DNA from 3 places in the Zobellella denitrificans genome. Region 2 is predicted to be linked to each of the others. Evidence: predicted binding sites of a transcription regulator. Region 2 holds the regulator's gene; each other region holds the start of a gene.
The links. The regulator sigma-54, encoded in region 2, starts transcription at its own class of promoters, with help from an activator protein. The targets are predictions, from matches to a motif close to TGGCACNGTTTTNGCTT.
Positions count from the first base shown of each region.

Region 1 (4,987 bases), 1.2 Mb from region 2:
AAAGAACACCAGAAACTGGCCGGGGCGGCGCCGCCAGCGATGCAGGGTGAGGGCGCTCAGCAGCACCAGGGTGATAAGAATGCCGGTTTCCCCGACCGACAGGGTCAGGCCGTAGGCCAGCAGGGCGGGCAGTTCGTCCAGATCCAGCAGGGGAAACCAGTGCCAGTGCCAGTGGTAGCCCAGGCTGGCGATGGCGACGGGCAGGACCAGCAAGGCCAGCACGCCAAGGAATAGCTTCAAAGTCATAGGTGAGGGAGTGAATGGCGACAAAGTCGCGAGTCTAGCAAAAGCGCGGGCGGATTACAGCTGAAGCCCGGGGCGACTCGGGGTACAATGCCTGGCCGTTCAAGGAGGTAACCGATGAAATTGCTGGCCGATGAAAACATGCCCTTCGTGCAGGAGTTGTTTGGCGACTGGGCCGAGGTGACGACCTGCCCCGGCCGGGAGATCAGTCCCGGGCAGCTGCGGGACGTGGACGTGCTGCTGGTACGCTCCATCACCCGGGTGGACGAGGCCCTGCTGGCCCAGGCCGGGCGCCTGGCCTTCGTGGGCACGGCCACCATCGGCTGTGACCACGTGGACACCGGCCTGCTGGCCCGCCGCGGCATCGGTTTTGCCAGTGCGCCGGGCTGCAACAAGGTGGCGGTGGGCGACTATCTGCTGGCGGCCCTGCTGCGGGTAGCGGTCCACAAGGGCTGGCAACTCGCCGGCAAGACCCTGGCGGTGATCGGGGCCGGCAATACCGGATCCGAGGTGGCCGGCCGGGCCCGGGCGCTGGGCATGGAGGTACTGTTGTGCGACCCCTTGCTGGCCGAACGGGATCCGACGGCTTTTGTCGAGTTTGACCAGGCCTTGCGCGCGGATATCGTCAGTTTCCACGTGCCCCTGGTCCGGGATGGCGAACATCCCACCTGGCACCTGCTGGACGAGGCCCGCATTGCCGGTCTGGATGGGGAGCAGGTGCTGATCAACGCCTGCCGGGGGGACGTATGGGACAACCGGGCCCTGTTGCAGCGCCAACAGGGACCTGAGCCCCTGACCCTGGTGATGGACGTGTGGGAGCACGAGCCCGAGGTGCTGGCGCCCCTGGTACCCCATGTGCTGCTCGCCACGCCCCATATCGCCGGCTACAGCCTGGAGGGCAAGGTCAGGGGCACCTTCGCCCTCTACCAGGCCCTGTGCACCCAGCAGGGGCGGGCGGTGGCAGTCACCCCCGGGCAACTGCTGCCGTCTCCCCCGGTGGCGGCCGTGACCCTGGCCGAGGTGCCGGAGCAAGCGCTGCTCGAACGCCTGGTGCGGCTGGTTTACGATATCGAGCGGGACGATCTCGCCTTTCGCCGGGCCCTGGGCCAGCCCGGTTTCTTCGACCGGCTGCGCAAGGACTATCCCCAGCGCCGGGAGCTGGGCTCCCTGCGTCTGCTGGGGGTTGACAACGACCTCGCCGCCCTGGGGTTTAAAGCTTGAGGCACCGCGGCCGATAAGGCTAAGACAGCATAACCTGGACAGATAAGTTCCTATTGGCACTGTTTTTTTCTACACTTGTGCCATGGCGAGCCAAGCCCGCCGGTTGCCCCGGTGAAGCGTCAGGAAAAGGATACTGGATACATAATGAGACGACTCAGACCACACCTTAGCTCCGGTCTGGCCCTGTGGCTGGCCTGCTCCGCGCCGTCCTTCGCCCAGGGCGAGTTTTATATCGAGCTGCGCGGGCCGGAAACGGAAGCGCCGGCCCCGGCAACATCTCCGGCCGCCGTGCCGTCCGTCCAGCCGCAGCCGGCCCCCGCGCCGGCCCCGGGACGCTACGGCCCCATCCGCAGTACCGATACCCTCTGGGCCATCGCCGCCCGCCATACCCGTGCCCCGGTCACGGTACAGCAGACCATGGTGGCGCTCTATCATCTTAACCCCAACGCTTTCGTGCGTGGCAATATCAACTACCTGCAGCGGGGAGCCACCCTGCGGTTGCCGACTCAGTCCCAGGCCCAGCAGCGATCGCCACGCGAAGCGGAGGCCGAATTCCGGCGGCTGAGCCAGCAGGGCAACCGCACCGCCACCCGGGCGGCCACGGCGCCCAGGCAGGAAACCGCTGCGACTCCCCGGCCCGCCGCCGCGCCACGCCCGGCACCGGCGTCTCCGGCACCGGCGTCCACGGTTGCAGCGGCCAAGCCGGCGGAGCCGGCCCGCCCGGCCGGCACCGTGCTGAGCGAGCCCAGGCCGGCCACCGCGCCGGCGGTGGCCACGCCACCCCCGGCGGCTGTCCCGACCGTGGCCGCGCCTGTGGTGGCCGCCACTCCCCAGGCTCCCGCGGACGCCACGCCGTCCACTCGGCCTGCGGTTGTGCCAGCGCCGGAGCAGGCCGAGGAAATGGCCCTGGCCCGGCTGCAGGTTCGGCTGATGGACGAGCTGCGCGAACAGGTGGCCATGTCCAACGAACAACTGGCGGCCCTGGCCGACAACAACCAGGCGTTGCGCCAGCGCCTGAGTCAGCTGACGGCGGAAGTGAACGAACTGAAGATGGCGCGGGAAGGGGCCGCGCCCGCGGCGGCTTCTCCCGGCATCGGCCGCTGGCTGGATGAACTGCTGCGCAATCCGCTCAACCTGGCCCTGGTGCTGACCCTGCCGGCCCTGCTGTTGCTGGCGCTCTTCACCCTGTGGTGGCGCAACAGGGTCAGGCGGGAGCTGGCCGAGCAGGAGCGGGAGCTGGCCGAAAGCACCTCGGCCATGATGGACGAGCGCAACGAATTTGACGATCTGTTCGCCACCACCGAGCCCGAGCCGACTCCCCGGTTCGAGTCCTCTGCCGAGCCCGACCTCGAGCCTGCGCCCGAGGTCCGGGAGAGCGAGCGGGATATCGACGAGGACACCTTTGCCCGCTTCCTCGAGGAGCAGCAACTGCAGGAAGAGCAGGAAGCCCTGCGCCAGCAGACGGTGGCCGAGCAGGAACCCGAGCCCGAGCCGGATCTGTCGCAGATGCTGTTCGATGACGAGTCGACCCTGGGGGGAGACACCAAGAACAAGGTTTCGAACGACGATATCGATGATCTGCTGTTCGATGCCGGCGAACCGGCCGAGCCGCCGCGGGAACCCCGGGAGGTGGCCATGGAAGCCGTGGCGCCGGCGCAGGAGGAGATCAGACAGGCCCAAGCACCCGTTCGCGAACCCTATGTATCGGTGGACAAGCTGATGGAAGAGGCGGATCTCGGCGAGGGGCCTGAGCGCGACTACGAGCGCAAGCTGGAGCTCGAACTGGACGACTATGCCGATGTGCTGGGCCGCGGCCGGGATATTGATATCGATCTGGACGAGGGTGGCCTGGGGGCCAAGCTGGATCTGGCCCGGGCCTATATCGAAATCGAGGACATCGACAGCGCCCGCGAACTGCTCAACGAGGTGATCGAGCAGGGCAATGCCGAGCAACAGGCCGACGCCCGCAAGCTGCTGCAGCGGCTGGCCAAACGATAACCCGCCCACCACCGGCCTCACCCGGAGGCCGGTTCTTCAATTTACCGCGTCAACGGGTATAATTGCCGTCCTTTTTTGACCTTGGAACTGATTATGCGCATTGCCCTTGGCATAGAGTATGACGGCAGCCGCTATTACGGCTGGCAGCGGCAACGGGAAGTCCCCAGCATCCAGGAAGAGGTGGAAAAAGCCCTTTCAAAAATCGCCGATCATCCGGTAGAGGTGCAGTGCGCCGGGCGTACCGATGCCGGTGTGCACGGCACCAACCAGGTGGTGCACTTCGACACCCAGGCCGAACGTCCGGCCGGGGCCTGGACCCTGGGCATGAACGCCAACCTGCCGCCGGACATCGCGGTGCGTTGGGTCAAGCCGGTGGGGGAGGCGTTCCACGCCCGCTTCAGCGCCACCGCCCGACGCTACCGTTACATCATCTTCAACCACAATATGCGGCCCGCCATCCACGGTCGCGGCGTCAGCCACTATGTCGGCTCCATCGATGCCGACAAGATGCACGAAGCGGGGCAGTGCCTGCTGGGTGAGCGGGATTTCAGTGCCTTCCGGGCGGTGCAGTGCCAGTCGAACAGCCCCTATCGCAACGTCATGCACCTGAATGTCCGGCGCCACGGCCACTATGTGGTGCTGGACATCAAGGCCAACGCCTTCCTGCACCATATGGTGCGCAACATCACCGGCACCCTGCTGCAGGTGGGCATGGGCCAGGCCGAGGCAGGCTGGGTGAAAGCGGTGCTGGAGGGGCGGGACCGCAACCTGGCCGGGGTGACCGCCAAGGCGGGCGGCCTTTACCTGGTGGAAGTGGACTACCCGGAGGAATTCGGTCTGCCCAAGGCGCCTCCGGGCCCCCTCTGGCTGCCCGACACCCTGGTCGAATAGCGGTAAGACCAGTGCCGCCACTACCAGTTTTTTATCAACCTGCATGCAGTTATATGGTTTAATGCCAGCCAGAAAAATGGCCCGTCCCCGCTCGGGGATCCCATGGCCATCGAGGTTGTCGGGCCGGCCCGCTGCCGGACCCCGGGCGCCATGCCGTTGACAGCGGTGCCCAACCTGATCAAACTGCGTGATAACTATGCAATACGCTAAGGATTTCCATGAGTTGGCTTGAGAAAATTCTCCCCAAGAACAAGAACATCGGTGTGCGTCGGCACAATATTCCGGAAGGGGTCTGGACCAAGTGCACCAATTGCGAACAGGTGCTGTACCGTGCCGAGCTGGATCGCAACCTGGAAGTCTGCCCCAAGTGCGACCACCACATGCGCATCGGTGCCCGGGTACGGCTGGACAAGTTCCTGGATCAGGACGGCCGCGAGGAGCTGGGCGCCGAGCTGGAGCCCCAGGACGTGCTCAAGTTCAAGGACTCCAAGAAGTACAAGGACAGGATCAGCGCGGCCCAGAAGGCCAGCAACGAAAAGGACGCCATGGTGGTGCTCAAGGGCACCCTCAAGGGGCTGCCGGTGGTGGCCTGCGCCTTCGAGTTCTCCTTTATGGGCGGCTCCATGGCCTCGGT
Region 1 covers NZ_CP012621.1:2,359,512-2,364,498, reverse strand. The annotation lists gene AN401_RS11100 (phosphatase PAP2 family protein) at 1-246, opposite strand, end outside; gene AN401_RS11095 (4-phosphoerythronate dehydrogenase) at 361-1,464, shown strand; gene AN401_RS11090 (FimV/HubP family polar landmark protein) at 1,609-3,462, shown strand; gene truA (tRNA pseudouridine(38-40) synthase TruA) at 3,556-4,353, shown strand; gene accD (acetyl-CoA carboxylase, carboxyltransferase subunit beta) at 4,572-4,987, shown strand, end outside.
Region 1: the regulator sigma-54 is predicted to act here: its motif matches at 1,519-1,535, upstream of AN401_RS11090 (FimV/HubP family polar landmark protein).

Region 2 (4,987 bases):
CGCCTTGCTCCGCCGCCAGCATCGCGAAGCGATGATACGGCGGTTTCCGCGACATTCGGCAGGTGCGAGCCTACATGGACGTACTTGCGGCGTGTCGGCGGAGGTGGCCCTGTTGCCTCTTCTCTACGTCAAATCAGGCAGCCAGACCTTGTGACTACAAGCCAGGCTTCCAGCATCCAGCTTTAGTTCAGCAGGATCAGCGTCGCAAGGCCCAGAAACGACAGCAGGCCGACGATATCGGTGATGGTGGTCAGGGCCATGGAGCCGGCCAGGGCCGGGTCTATGTTGAGCTTGCGCATGGCCAGGGGGATCATGGCGCCGGCCATGCCCGCCACCGACAGGTTGATGAACATGGCCGCCGCTATCACCAGGCCTATCTGCCAGCTGTCTTTCCACAGGCTGACCACCACCGCTATCATCAGCGCCCACAGCATGCCGTTGATCAACCCCACCATGGCCTCCTTGGTCAGCAGCCAGCGGGCGTTGCTGTCGCCGATGTGGCCCACCGCCATGCCGCGGATCACCAGGGCCAGGGTCTGGTTGCCGGCGATGCCGCCCATGGACGGCACTATGGTCATCAGGATGGCCAGGGTGGCCAGCTGGTCCAGGGTAGCCTCGAACATGTTGGACACGCTGGCGGCGGCCAGGGCGGTGCCCAGGTTGACGGTCAGCCAGACCGAACGGCGGCGGGCGCTGGTCAGCACGGGCGCGAAGGTGTCTTCATCGTCGGCCATCTTGGCCATGCCCATCATGGAGTGTTCCCCTTCCTCCCGGATGATGTCCACCACGTCATCGATGGTGATGCGGCCCAGCAGGCGGCGTTCCTCGTCCACCACCGGCGCCGACAGCCAGTCGTGGCGTTCGAACAGGTTGGCCACCTCGGTGTCGGACATGGTCAGCGGAATGGCTTCCACCGAGGTGTCCATCACTTCCGCCACGGTGGCGGTGGGCGCCTGCACCACCAGGCTGGCCAGGGGCATGTCCCCCAACAGGCGGTTGTGCTGATCCACCACATAGAGGGTATCGGTGCCGTCGGGCAGTTCGCTGTGGCGGCGCAGGTAACGCAGCACCACGTCGATGGTCACGTCCGGGCGCAGGGTGATGAACTCGGTGTTCATCAGCGAGCCGGCGGTGTCTTCCGCATAGGACAGGGCCTGCTCGGCCCGCTGCCGGTCCTGCTCGTCCATCCGGTCCAGCACCTGGCTGAACAGCTGCTCGGGCAGATCCCGCAGCACATAGGCCAGATCGTCCGACTCCATGTCCTCCAGGGCGATGGCCAGCTTGTCCGGATCCATCAGCCGGATGATGCCGTCCCGCACTTCTTCCGACAGCTCTTCCAGGATCTCGCCGTAGTCGTCGGGATCGATCAGCTGCCACAGTACCTTGCGGCTGGGGGAGGGGGAGGATTCGAGCAGCCAGGCCACGTCGCCCGGGCGCATCTGCTGCAGCATGCGCCGTACGTGCACGAACATGCCGCTGTTCAGCGCCTGGGTGATGCTGTCCAGCTGATCCGGTGTCCTGGGGTGGTCTAATGGCTCGGTCATCCGGGCTCCGGGGCGAGGGGAGGAGGGGGTTATTCGGATTCGTTGAAGCGGTCGGCCACCAGCCGGGCCACGGCCTCCATCGCCGCCTCCGCGTCCGGGCCTTCGGCCACCACCCGGATGGCGTGACCCTGGGCGGTCTCCAGCATCAGCAGGCCCATGACGCTGTTGGCCGGCGCCTGTTTGTCCTGGTTGCAGACGGTGACGGTGGCGTCGAACTGCTGCGTCAGTTGCACCAGCTGGATGGCGGCCCGGGCGTGCAGCCCCAGCTTGTTGACGATTTCCAGATCCCGTTCAATTCTCGGCATTGCGTTTTTCCAGTGTTCTGTGTCGAAGTTGCACGCTCTTGCCCATCTGCCGGAATACCCGGGCCAGCTGTTCGGCGAGGAACACCGAGCGGTGCTGGCCGCCGGTACAGCCGATGGCCACGGTGACGTAGCTGCGGTTGTTGCGCTCCAGGTGCGGCATCCAGGTGATCAGCAGGTTTTCTATCTGCCACAGGTATTTCATCACCTCGGGCTGGCCGGCCAGGTAGTCGGCCACCGGCTCGTCGCGGCCGGTGAAGGGGCGAAGCTCGGCAATCCAGTGGGGATTGGGCAGGAAGCGGGCGTCGAACACGAAGTCGGCGTCCTTGGACACCCCGTACTTGTAGCCGAAGGATTCGAACACCCAGTTCAGCTCCTTTTCCTTCTTGCCGAGGATGCGCTCGCGGATGATCTCACTCAGATCGTGGATGCTTAAGGCCGAGGTATCGATGCGCAGATCCGCGTCCGAGGACAGGGGCGCCAGCAGGTGGGTCTCCTCCCGGATGGCCTCATCCAGGGTCAGGCTGTGGCGGGACAGGGGATGCAGCCGGCGAGTGTCGCCGAAACGGCGGATCAGCGCCGCGTTGTCGGCATCGATAAAGATGCTGGAGAGGGAAACGCCTTCCATGGCCCTGACTTCGGCCAGGCAGGCTTCCAGTTTGTCGGGGCTGTCAGGCAGGTTGCGCACGTCGATGCTGACCGCCACCTCGCCCGGCCTGTGCCGGCGCATCTGCACCAGATCCGGCAGCAGTTCGACGGGCAGGTTGTCGACGCAGTAATAGCCCAGGTCCTCGAGTACCCGCAGGGCCACGGTTTTACCCGAGCCGGAGCGACCGCTGACGATCACCAGTTGCATGGCGCTTGTCCTCAGGCGGAGATCATGATCTGATAGAGTTCGTCATCGCTGCCGGCCTGGCGCAACTGCTTGCATACCTGCTTGTTGCTGAGCTTTTCGGCGATCAATGACAGTGTCTTGAGGTGCTGTTTGCACTCCTGCTCGGGGACCAGCAGGGCAAAAACCAGGCCGACCGGCTGGTTGTCGATGGCATCGAACTCCACCGGCTCGGCGAAAGTGAGTAATACGGCGGTCGCCTTGTTGTCATCGCTGATACGGCCGTGGGGAATGGCGATGCCATTGCCGATGCCGGTGCTGCCCATCTTTTCCCGGGCCAGCAGGCAATCGAACAGCTGCTGGCTGCTGATGTTCAGGTGCTGGGCGGCCAGCTCGCTGATGATTTCCAGGGCACGTTTCTTGCTCGTGCAGGGAACTGCACTGCGGGTGCAGTCCCTGCTCAGTATGTCGGCGACTTCCATGGTTATTTTTGCTTGAGCTTCTCTTTGTGTTTGATGATCTGGCGATCCAGCTTGTCGATCAAGCCGTCGATGGCCGCATACATGTCTTCGTGCTGGGAGTTGGCGAAGACTTCGCCGCCGCTGACGTTCAGCTTGGCTTCGGCGATCTGCTGCAGTTTTTCCACGTTGAGGATGACGTGCGCATTGGTAATGTGGTCGAAGTGACGCTCCAGCTTGGAAAATTTGCTGTTCACATAGTCACGCAGTGAGTCTGTGATTTCCACATGGTGTCCAGTCAGGTTTATTTGCATAACGTCTTCCTTCTTGGTCTGCCTTTAAACCAGGCGTTTACGCTGATTGGAAGGGGGGATGGCCAGTGACTCCCTGTACTTGGCGATGGTCCGCCTGGCCACCTGTATCCCCTGTTCGGCCAGCAACTGGGCGATCTTGCTGTCGCTCAGCGGCTTGGCCGGGTTTTCCGCCCCGACCAGTTTCTTGATCAGGGCGCGAATCGCCGTCGAGGAGCACTCCCCGCCGTCGTCGGTTCCCACGTGGCTGGAGAAAAAATACTTCAGCTCGAACACCCCCCGGGGGGTGTGCAGGAACTTCTGGGTGGTCACCCGCGAGATGGTGGACTCGTGCATTTCCACCGCCTCGGCCACATGGTTCAGCACCATGGGCTTCATGGCTTCCTCGCCATACTCAAAGAATGCCTGTTGTTGCTCGACAATACAATTGGCAACCTTGAGCAGGGTCTCATTTCGGCTTTCCAGGCTCTTGAGAAACCACTTGGCGTCCTGCAGGTGGTTGCGGATGAACTGGCCGTCCTCGCTGTTGCGCGGCTGCCGGGCCATGGCGGCATAGGTCTGGTTGAGGCGGACCTTGGGCATGGCCTCGGGGTTGAGCTCCGCCACCCAGGCACCGTTGCGCTTGGTTACCACCACGTCCGGGATCACGTATTCGGAACTGCTCTGGATGACGGTGTGGCCGGGCCTGGGCTCCAGCTGCTGGATCAGCGCCAGCACCTCCTTGAGTTCCTCCTCCTTGAGCCTGGCCTTGCGCTGCAGGGTGCGGTAGTCCCGGTTGCCGAGCAGATCCATATGCTGGTTGATCACCTCCCGGGCCTGCTGCAGCCAGGGGGTCTCGGGCGGGAACTGCTCCAGCTGGATGCGCAGGCATTCCTGGACGTTGCGGGCCGCCACCCCGATGGGATCGAAGTGCTGGATGCGCTTGAGCACCGCTTCCACCTCGTCCGCCTCGATCTCCAGCTCGTCGCCGGCCACCGCCTCCAGGATATCGGGGACGTCTATGGTGAGGTAACCGGCCTCGTCGATGGCATCGATGATGGCCAGGGCGATGGCTTGGTCGGTATCGCTGAAGGGGGTGAGGCGCATCTGCCACAGCAGGTAGTCCTGCAGGGTTTCGGTGGTCTCGCCCTGGTAGACGGTGTCCTCGGCGCCTTCGGGCAGGCCGCCGCCGGCGCCCGGGGAAGCGGTATAAAGCTCCTCCCAGTTGGTGTCCATGGGCAGGTCATCGGACAGCTGGCTCTGCTCCATGGCGGTGTCGGCGGCCAGCTGTTCTTCGTGGCGGGGCTCGGCCACATCGATGCTTTCCGGCTCATCCTGCTCCAGTAACGGATTGCTCTCCAGGGCTTGCTGGATCTCCTGCTGCAGTTCCAGGCTGGAAAGTTGCAGCAGGCGGATCGCCTGCTGCAACTGGGGCGTCATGGTCAGCTGCTGGCCCAAACGTAACTGAAGAGTTGGCTTCATCTTTTAAAAAAGTCCTTCTATATCGACCGCACTGTCATGATGCGGGGCCTGCTCAGAGGCTGAATTGTTCACCCAGATA
Region 2 covers NZ_CP012621.1:3,523,257-3,528,243, reverse strand. The annotation lists gene mgtE (magnesium transporter) at 183-1,544, opposite strand; gene AN401_RS16685 (HPr family phosphocarrier protein) at 1,574-1,849, opposite strand; gene rapZ (RNase adapter RapZ) at 1,836-2,702, opposite strand; gene ptsN (PTS IIA-like nitrogen regulatory protein PtsN) at 2,714-3,160, opposite strand; gene hpf (ribosome hibernation promoting factor) at 3,163-3,450, opposite strand; gene AN401_RS16665 (RNA polymerase factor sigma-54) at 3,475-4,908, opposite strand; gene lptB (LPS export ABC transporter ATP-binding protein) at 4,961-4,987, opposite strand, start outside.

Region 3 (4,987 bases), 2.0 Mb from region 2:
CCGACGGACGGATCGCCAGTAGGGTCGAATTTATTCGACCAAACCACGGCGCCGGTGGTGGAAAGGTCCACTGAAGTGGACCCTTACGGATGAAGGTGTCTGTAGGGTCGAATTTATTCGACCGAACCACGGCGCCTGTGGCGGGATTGGTCCGTTGAAATGGACCCTACGGATGAAGGTGTCTGTAGGGTCGAATTTATTCGACCAAACCCCGGCGCCGGTGGCGGGATTGGTCCGTTGAAACGGACCCTACGGATGAAGGTGTCTGTAGGGTCGAATTTATTCGACCAAACCACGGCGCCGGTGGTGGAAAGGTCCACTGAAGTGGACCCTTACGGATGAAGGTGTCTGCAGGGTCGACTTCAGTCGACCGAATGGTCCAGACAGGCTTCCACCAGGGCCAGCACCTCCGGGTGCAACAGTTCCCGCTTGGTCAGCAGGGCGTGCAGCCGTTCCTGCCACAGGGCGCCGTCCGGGCCGACCAGCAGCAGCGCCAGCAGGGGCCGGCAGTCCGCCAGAGACAGCCGGCCGGCCTCCGCCAATCCCCAAGCCTGCAACTGAGCCCGGAAATCATCCTGATCGATAAGTTCGGTGATCATCATCGCTCGTTCCTCCGCGGTTTTTGCCCAGCCTAAGCAGCCCCCGTATTACGAGCAAGGGCCTTGCGTCATCGTGTCGCATCCAGAACAGCGATGACGGAAAGAGGCGCCTCCGGATAATCCGGTGTCGTACAGGGGAAATTTTGAACAGCCGTTAGCTGTTGTTATAGGGACCGGTATTTGCTGGTCGCGACCGGTGTTTGCAAAGGGACACGACCAGCCAATACCCATAACAACAGCGGGCAACGGCGTACGAGGACGACAGCGCCATTGCCTTGATTCACTGCAACAGCCCCCAATCCGACGGAGATCTTGTCCTATGTTAGGCAAAGATGGAATTTTGAAAGGAATGAGTCCGGCGGCAACGATCAGCTCCATGGTGATCGTTACCTTGTTTGTATTGGGCGGAGCCCTTTACCCGGACTCCGCCGCCAGCCTGTTCGACACCTTGTCGGGCGGCATTCTCAGCCACTTCAAGTGGTATTACATCGCCATCATCACCCTGATGCTGGTATTTTGCGTGGTGCTGGCCTGCAGCCGCTTCGGCCAGCTGCGCCTGGGCGACGATGACTCCAGGCCGGAATACAGCCTGTTTTCGTGGTTCGCTATGCTGTTCAGCGCCGGCATGGGCATCGGCCTGGTGTTCTGGTCCATCGCCGAGCCCATCTACCACTTCCAGAGCAATCCCTTTATCACGCAGGGGATGACCAGCGAGGCGGCGGAAGTGGCCATGCGCATCACCTACTTCCACTGGGGCCTGCATCCTTGGGCCATCTACGTGGTGGTGGGGCTGGCGCTGGCCTACTTTTCCTACCGCAAGGGGCTGCCGCTGACCATCCGCTCCGCCCTCTATCCGCTGATCGGCAAGCGCATCTACGGCTGGATGGGCCATACCGTTGACGTGCTGGCGGTGTTCGGCACCGTGTTCGGGGTGGCCACCTCCCTCGGCCTGGGCGTGGCCCAGATCAACACCGGCCTCAATCACCTGTTCGGAATGGAGATCAGCACCACCAACCAGCTGCTGCTGATCCTGGTGATCTCCCTGATCGCCACCGCTTCCGTGCTGTCCGGCATCGGCCGCGGGGTGAAGTGGCTGTCTGAGATCAACATCTGGCTGACCGTGGCCATACTGCTGTTCCTGCTGGTGTACGGCCCCACCCGTTACCTGCTGCAAAGCTATGTGCAGGGCATTGGCGACTACCTGGCCCATGTGGTGCCGCTCAGCACCTGGACCGACGCCAGCAAGGACAGCCAGTGGCAGTCCTGGTGGACGGTGTTCTACTGGGGATGGTGGATGTCCTGGTCGCCTTTCGTCGGTATGTTTATTGCCCGTATTTCCAAAGGTCGGACCATCCGCGAGTTTATCTGCGGCGTGCTGCTGGTGCCCACCCTGCTCGGCATGCTGTGGCTGACCCTGTTCGGCGGTACCGCCCTCTACCTTGAACTGACCCACACCGTGACCAATGCCGCCGGCGAGGTGGTCTCGGCCATCGGCCAGGCAGGCATCGTCACCGCCGTGGGCGAAAACGTGACCTCGGCGTTGTACACCACCCTGAGCCTGCTCGACAGCGGCAGCATCGGCTATATGGCCTCCATTCTGGCCACGGTGCTGGTGGCGCTTTACTTCATCACCTCCGCCGACTCCGGCACCCTGGTGGTGACCACCATCCTCTCGCTGGGCGAGGAGCATCCGCCGCGCAGCCAGCGGGTGATGTGGGGCATGTCGGTGGCCGCCGTGGCTGCCATCCTGATGCTGGCGGGCGGGCTCAAGGCGCTGCAGACCGCCGCCATTACCGCCGCCTTCCCCTTCTCGGTGGTGGTGATGGTGATGATGTGGGGCCTGTTCCGCGCCCTGCACCAGGAGCTGCCCGCGCCTCAGCCGGAAACGGTGAAGGTGCCGCCGCTGGGCTGAGACCGGGGCTAACCCGCGCCATAATGCCACTTACCGGGGCAGGGCCGTCGTGCCTTGCCCCATTTTGGTTCCAGGCTGGTCTTTCCAGTTGGTTTTTTGCAAGAAAATCCGCCGAAACATCACGTTACTTTCCGCATAAAAGCCTCTTTCCATGCACTTTTTCTTATGTTTTTTTCCAGCTAAAAAGCTGGCGCGCATATTGCTTTTGATTTTATTGAAACGCCCGTCCTACAAGGGATTCCCGATAGGAGCAGCAGATTTTTCGGAAGCCTTTGGTGGATGGAAATGTTCATTATTCGATATTCGTCACAAGTTTTTTATGAAGTAGTGAAAAAAGATGGATAACAGATGTTGCCACAGCGCCGGCTGTTATATCTTTTTTAAATGCGTGTATTTGGGATGTAAATGACGAAGCCCGTCATCGAGTCGCCATCGTATAAACAGGGATCCCGACTGCCGCCGGGCAGGGACCAGGAGCAAGAGCAATGAGTCAAACACAACGCGTCGGTTTTTTACTGGTTGACAACTTCACCATGATCTCCCTTGCCTCCGCCATCGAGCCCCTGCGCATGGCCAACCAGCTCTCGGGGCAGCCGCTCTACGAGTGGGTGATGCTCACCGAAACCGGCCAGCCGGTGCGGGCCAGCGACAACATCATGGTCACCCCGGATCACGGCATTCACGACTGCGGCCATATCGACATGATGCTGCTGTGCGGCGGGGTAGGGGTGGCCAACGCCCGCAGCCGCAACCTGCGCGCCTGGCTGCAGCAACTGGCCCACCGCCGGATCAAGCTCGGCGCCCTGTGCACCGGCAGCTACCTGCTGGCCGATGCCGGCGTGCTCACCGGCTACCGCTGCACCCTGCACTGGGAATACATGGCCGCCTTCAAGGAAGCCTTTCCGCAGTTGGAAACCAGCAACGCCCTTTACTGCATCGACCGGGATCGCCTGACCAGCAGCGGCGGCACCGTGCCCATGGACATGATGCTGCACCTGATCGAAAAGGAGCACTCCAGCGCACTCAGCACCGCCATCTGCGACATGTTCCTGTGCGAGCGCATCCGCGAAGGCCAGGAAGAGCAGCGCGTGCCCCTGCGCCACCTGGTGGGCTCGGCCCAGCCCAAGCTGGCCGAAGTGGTGGCACTGATGGAAGCCAACCTCGAAGAGCCCATCACCCTGGACGAACTGGCCCACTACGTGGGGCTGTCGCGCCGCCAGGTGGAGCGGCTGTTCCAGCGCCACGTGAAGTGCTCGCCCTCCCGCTATTACCTGAACCTGCGGCTCAAGCGGGCGCGCCAGCTGCTGCGCCAGACCTCCTATTCCATTATCGAAATCGCCACCGCCTGCGGCTTTGTATCCACCCCCCATTTCAGCAAGTGCTACCGGGAGAACTTTGGCGTGCCGCCCCGGGACGACCGCTGCGGCCGCTCCGCGCCCAAGGCCGAGGAAATCGCCCCCGTCATGCCCGAGCTGGAGCTCAACATCCGCCTGGAATCGGCCCGCGGCGAACCCACCTTCGCCTCGGTCACCCTGTAAGGCCGGTTTCCCTTATCAGCTTAAGGCCCCGCGACGGGGCCTTTTTCTATTCCGGTCGAATAAATTCGACCCTACAAACACCTCCATCCGTAGGGTCCGTTTCAACGGACCAATCCCACCACCGGCGCCGGGGTTCGGTCGAATAAATTCGACCCTACAGACACCTCCATCCGTAGGGTCCACTTCAGTGGACCGTCCCGCCATCGGCGCCGGGGTCTGGTCGAATAAATTCGACCCTACAGACACCTCCATCCGTAGGGTCCACTTCAGTGGACCGGCCCGCCATCGGCGCCGGGGTCTGGTCGAATAAATTCGACCCTACAGACACCTCCATCCGTAGGGTCCACTTCAGTGGACCGTCCCGCCATCGGCGCCGGGGTCTGGTCGAATAAATTCGACCCTACAGACACCTCCATCCGTAGGGTCCACTTCAGTGGACCGTCCCGCCATCGGCGCCGGGGTCTGGTCGAATAAATTCGACCCTACAGACACCTCCATCCGTAGGGTCCACTTCAGTGGACCGGCCCGCCATCGGCGCCGGGGTCTGGTCGAATAAATTCGACCCTACGATGACTCTACGGTATCTCGCTCCCCGCTTTCATCCCCCACTTGTCTTTTCCCGACACCGTTTCTAAACAGTGACGTTTTTGGCTATGCGCTCGTCGCTTTCAGCCAGTGGACGGGGAGACCCGCGGGCTAGACTGCCCCTGAATCCGGTGAACTCGGTTCACCCGTCTAATAGATGCAAGGAAGGTCTGGCTATGCAAAGTGCAGCTGAAGTACATAAGCAATCGATAGTGATCGACGGCCTGATTATCGCCAACTGGGGGCGCGAGCTGTTCGAAGACATGCGCCGCGGCGGCCTGACCGCCGCCAACTGCACCGTGTCGGTGTGGGAAGGCTTCCAGGCCACGGTGAACAACATCGCCGAGTTCAAC
Region 3 covers NZ_CP012621.1:1,542,943-1,547,929, forward strand. The annotation lists gene AN401_RS07430 (hypothetical protein) at 363-602, opposite strand; gene AN401_RS07435 (BCCT family transporter) at 919-2,511, shown strand; gene gbdR (choline metabolism transcriptional regulator GbdR) at 2,997-4,049, shown strand; gene AN401_RS07445 (dipeptidase) at 4,811-4,987, shown strand, end outside.
Region 3: the regulator sigma-54 is predicted to act here: its motif matches at 2,700-2,716, upstream of gbdR (choline metabolism transcriptional regulator GbdR).